2 regions of the Stenotrophomonas sp. S41 genome follow, and region 2 is predicted to be linked to the other one. Evidence: predicted binding sites of a transcription regulator. Region 2 holds the regulator's gene; the other holds the start of a gene.
What was found. The regulator FliA, encoded in region 2, starts transcription of late flagellar genes. The targets are predictions, from matches to a motif close to TAAAGTTTNNCNNNCNNNGGCCGATAA.
Positions count from the first base shown of each region.

Region 1: the regulator FliA is predicted to act here: its motif matches at 1,471-1,497, upstream of IAE56_RS18110 (methyl-accepting chemotaxis protein).

Region 1 is NZ_JACVTV010000116.1:3,459-5,658, forward strand. Features, by position in the region: gene IAE56_RS18110 (methyl-accepting chemotaxis protein) at 1-1,249, opposite strand, end outside; gene IAE56_RS18115 (GNAT family N-acetyltransferase) at 1,522-1,932, opposite strand.
Region 2 is NZ_JACVTV010000017.1:16,423-18,622, forward strand. Features, by position in the region: gene IAE56_RS05945 (protein phosphatase CheZ) at 1-311, opposite strand, end outside; gene cheY (chemotaxis response regulator CheY) at 311-703, opposite strand; gene IAE56_RS05955 (RNA polymerase sigma factor FliA) at 761-1,504, opposite strand; gene IAE56_RS05960 (MinD/ParA family protein) at 1,501-2,200, opposite strand, start outside.

The DNA.
Region 1 (2,200 bases), on a different contig from region 2:
CACCGCGCGCGGCCACGTCCGCCGCGCCGCCGGCCAGTTCGCTGGCCTGGCGTGCGTTGGTGGCGGTGCGCTGCACGGTGTCGGCCAGGCCCTTCATCGACACCGCCGTTTCCTCCAGCGAGGCCGCCTGCTGCTCGGTGCGCTGGGACAGATCGCTGTTGCCCTGCGCGATCTCGCTCGCACCCACCGCAATGGTGTCGGCGGCGAACTTGATCTGGCCAAGAATGCCGGCCATTGCCTCCACCAGCGCGTTGACGCCCTCGCACAGTTCGGCAATCGGGCCGCGCTTGTCGGTCATGTCCACATGGTGGGTCAGGTCGCCCTGCTTTGCCGCCGCCACCACTTCGCGGGTCTGCGCGACGGCGCGCTGGGTGGCCTGGTTCTCGTGCACCTGGGCAGTGATGTCGGTCGCGTACTTCACCACCTTGAACGGGCGACCGTTCATGTCGAGGATCGGGTTGTACGACGCCTGGATCCACACCTCGCGCCCGCCCTTGCCCAGCCGCCGGTACTGGCCGGCGTCGTACTCGCCACGGCCCAGCTTTTCCCAGAACTGCCGGTATTCGGCACTCCCGCGGTGGTCGGGTTCGACGAACAGGGAATGGTGCTGGCCACGGACCTCGTCCAGCGTGTAGCCGGTGGCGGCCAGGAAGTTGGCGTTGGCCGACAGGATGCGTCCGTCCAGGCTGAATTCGATGACCGCCTGCGACTTGTCGATCGCCGCCAGCTGGCCCGCCGAATCGGCGGCCTGCAGCTTCTGCGCGGTGATGTCGGTGGCGAACTTCACCACCTTGTACGGCCGCCCCTGGCGATCCAGCACCGGGTTGTACGAGGCCTGGATCCAGATCTCGCGCCCACCCTTGCCGAAGCGCCGGTACTGGCCGGCGTCGAACTCGCCGCGCGCCAGCCGCGCCCAGAACTCGCGGTACTCGGCGCTGCGGGCATGTTCGGGATCGACGAACAGGGAATGATGCTGGCCCTGGATCTCGTCCAGGCGGTAGCCCACCGCCTGCAGGAAGTTGTCGTTGGCCTGCAGGATGGTGCCATCCAGGGCGAACTCGATGACCGCCTGCACGCGATGCAGCGCGGCCACCTGCGCGGCCAGCTCATCCTGGCGGCGGTCCTGCGCGGACAGCTCGGTGGTGGTGCGGTGACCGCCCAGCGCGCCCAGCAGCACGCGCCAGGGCGAAAAACGGGAGTGCGGGTCGGCCGGTGTCTGCTCACCCGCCGTGAAGCCTGGCATCAGCATCGTGGGTTCCTCGGAGTCCAATAAAGTGCAATCCGGCGGGCGGATGCCCGGCGGGGCCATCAATTGCCTGGACTTGCAGACGCGCGGGGGAAGCGTCCTTGTTCGTTGTGCGCGTAGAGCTCTGGACTGCGGACTGCGGAAGGCGGTACACACAGCACGGACCGCCCGTCGGGGGCAGCATGGAGTCCAGCAGCGAGGGACAGGAGCGGGATCCAGTCAGGTTATCGGCCGGCGGGACGCGGCCTTTAGGGCCATTTTTAGCCCCCGCGTCTTCACAGCACCCGGCGATACAGCAGCTTGCCCTCGGCCTCGCCCTCGGGCTGGTAGCCGTTGCGCTCCAGCAGGGCCACCATCTGCGGGAAGGCCTGCGAGGTCTTCACCTCGATGCTGTCATAGCCCTGCGCGGCGGCCCAGCGCTCCTGGGTTTCCAGCAGGGCCTGGGCGATGCCCTGGCGGCGATGTGCCGGATGGATGCCATCGACCCAGCTGTAGAAGCGCCGGCGGTCCAGCGCGTAGCCCACCTTGAAGCCGACCAGTTCACCGCCCTGCTCGGCCACCAGCACCAGGTGGCGACGGCCGGCCAGGCGTTGCATGTAGGTGGCGTGCGTACGCCCCTGGCCCAGCTCACCCACGCCCTGCAGCACCTGCAGGGCTTCGTCCAGAGAGCCTACCCTTACCAGCATCGTGTTCCTCCATGGTCAGCGTTGCCGCCACATCATCCAGCGCAGCACGGCGATGGCCAGCACCGCCGGCAGATAACCGAGACTGCATCCCCAGACCAGCGCCGATGATCGCACCAGGCAGTCCGGCGAACGTCACGATGGGGAGTGCAGCGTCCATGTCGTCGTTCGTTCCAGGTTGCAACGTTCATTGTGGCCCATGCCACGCCTGGCTGCGATGCAGGCGGCGGCCGGAAGGTTGCAATGACCAACGGGGGATTACTTTGCGCGG
Region 2 (2,200 bases):
GTCAGGGCGCGGCATTCCTCGGCCAGGTCCAGGGTGCGGTGGGTGGCCTGTTCGGTCATCGCCACCACGTGGTCCAGGCGTGCGCAGGCATCGTCCAGCTCGCCGGCCTCGTCGGGCACGGTCGGCAGTTCGCCCAGGGCCTGGCCCAGCTCGCGGGCCAGCCGCGAAAGGCCGCTCATCATCGGCTGGGTACGCGCGGCCACGAGGCTGTCGATGCGCTGGCGCCAGGCGGTCTCGTCACCCGACTCCAATGCATCCAGGGCCTCCTGCAGGCGCAGGGCGAGGGCGCTTCTGTCGACCTGGGCGTCCATCAGGCGCTCGCTGCCAGGCGTTCGAAGATCTTGCCGAGCTTCTCTTCCAGGGTCTGCGCGGTGAACGGCTTGATGATGTAGCCGTTGACGCCGCTCTGGGCCGCTTCGATGATCTGCTCGCGCTTGGCTTCGGCGGTCACCATCAGCACCGGCAACGTCTTCAGCTTGGCATCGGCGCGGATCGCCTTGAGCAGCTCGATGCCGGTCATCACCGGCATGTTCCAGTCGGTGACCACGAAATCGAACGGCTGGCTCTGCAGCAACGACAGCGCGGCATGCCCGTCCTCGGCTTCGGCGGTGTTGGTGAAGCCCAGATCGCCCAGCAGGTTCTTGACGATGCGACGCATGGTCGAGAAGTCGTCGACGATCAGGATGCGCATGTTCTTGTTCAAAGCAGAGTTCCTTTGTTGTTCACTGCGGGCGGCCGGGGGCAGCCGCCTCGCGCATGTTCATTCTTCGAGGCCGGCGTCGGCCGCCTCGAAAACCTTCAGCCGGCCGCGCAGGCGCAGCACGGCCTGGCCGTGGATCTGGCAGACCCGCGATTCGCTCACGCCGAGCACCGCGCCGATCTCCTTCAGGTTCAGCTCCTGCTCGTAGTAGAGCGAGAGCACCAGCTGTTCGCGCTCGGGCAGGTGGCCGATGGCCTTGCCCAGCTCGCGGCCGAACTCGCCGCGCTCCAGCACCTGCTGCGGGGTCGGGCCGCCCTGGGCAACCGTGTCCAGCTCGCCCTGGTCCTCGATGCGCGATTCCAGGCTCAGCACCTGGCCACGCGAGGCGTCTTCCATCAGGCGCAGGTACTCGGGCAGGGGCATGTCCATCGCCGCGGCCACCTCGGTGGCGCTGGCGGCGCGGCCGCTGCTCTGCTCCAGTCGGCGGATGGTGGCGGCCGCGTCGCGGGCACGGCGGTGCACCGAGCGCGGTACCCAGTCACCACGGCGGATCTCGTCGATCATCGAGCCGCGGATGCGGATCGAGGCGTAGGTCTCGAACGACGCGCCCTGGTCGGCGTCATAGCTGCGCGAGGCTTCGATCAGGCCCATCATGCCGGCCTGGATCAGGTCGTCCACCTCGACGCTGGCCGGCAGGCGTGCCGCCAGGTGGTGGGCGATGCGCCGCACCAGGTCGGAATGCTGGGCGATGACATCGGTCGCGCTGGCGCGCTGGACTTCCTTGTACTGGGCTGCACCTTTCATACGGTCACCCCACGCTGCTTGAGGATGCGTTCGAGGAAGAACTCGACGCCGCCACGCGGTTCGGTCGGCGCCTGCCAGCGGGCGGTGCGGCGGGCGATCTCGGTGATCGCCAGCGCGGCCGGGCTGGACGGGTAGGCCTTGACCACCGGCTGCTGGCGCTGCACCGACAGGCGCAGCCAGTCATCCTGCGGCACGCAGCCCAGGTAGTTCAGCGAGACATCGGCGAGGAACTTCTCGCAGACGCGGGTCAGCTTTTCGTACAGCACGCGGCCCTCGTTGGGGTCGCGCACCATGTTGGCCACCACCTGGATGCGGTCCACGCCACGTTCGCGCGAGAGCACCTTGATCAGCGCGTAGGCGTCGGTGATCGAGGCCGGCTCATCGCAGACCACCACCACGGTGTCCTGCGCGGCCTGGCAGAAGGTCAGCACGCCATCGGTGATGCCGGCGGCGGTGTCCACCACCATGATGTCCAGCTCGCGTTCCAGTTCGGAAAACACGTTGACCAGGCCGACATGCTCGGCCGGGGCCAGTTCGGCCATGTGCCGGCGGCCCGAGGCGGCCGGGACCACCAGCACCCCGTTGGGGCCCTCGATGATCACGTCCTCCAGGCTGCAGCGGCCGGCCACCAGGTCGGCCAGGGTGAACTTCGGGTTCAGGCCGAGGATGACGTCGATGTTGGCCAGGCCCAGGTCG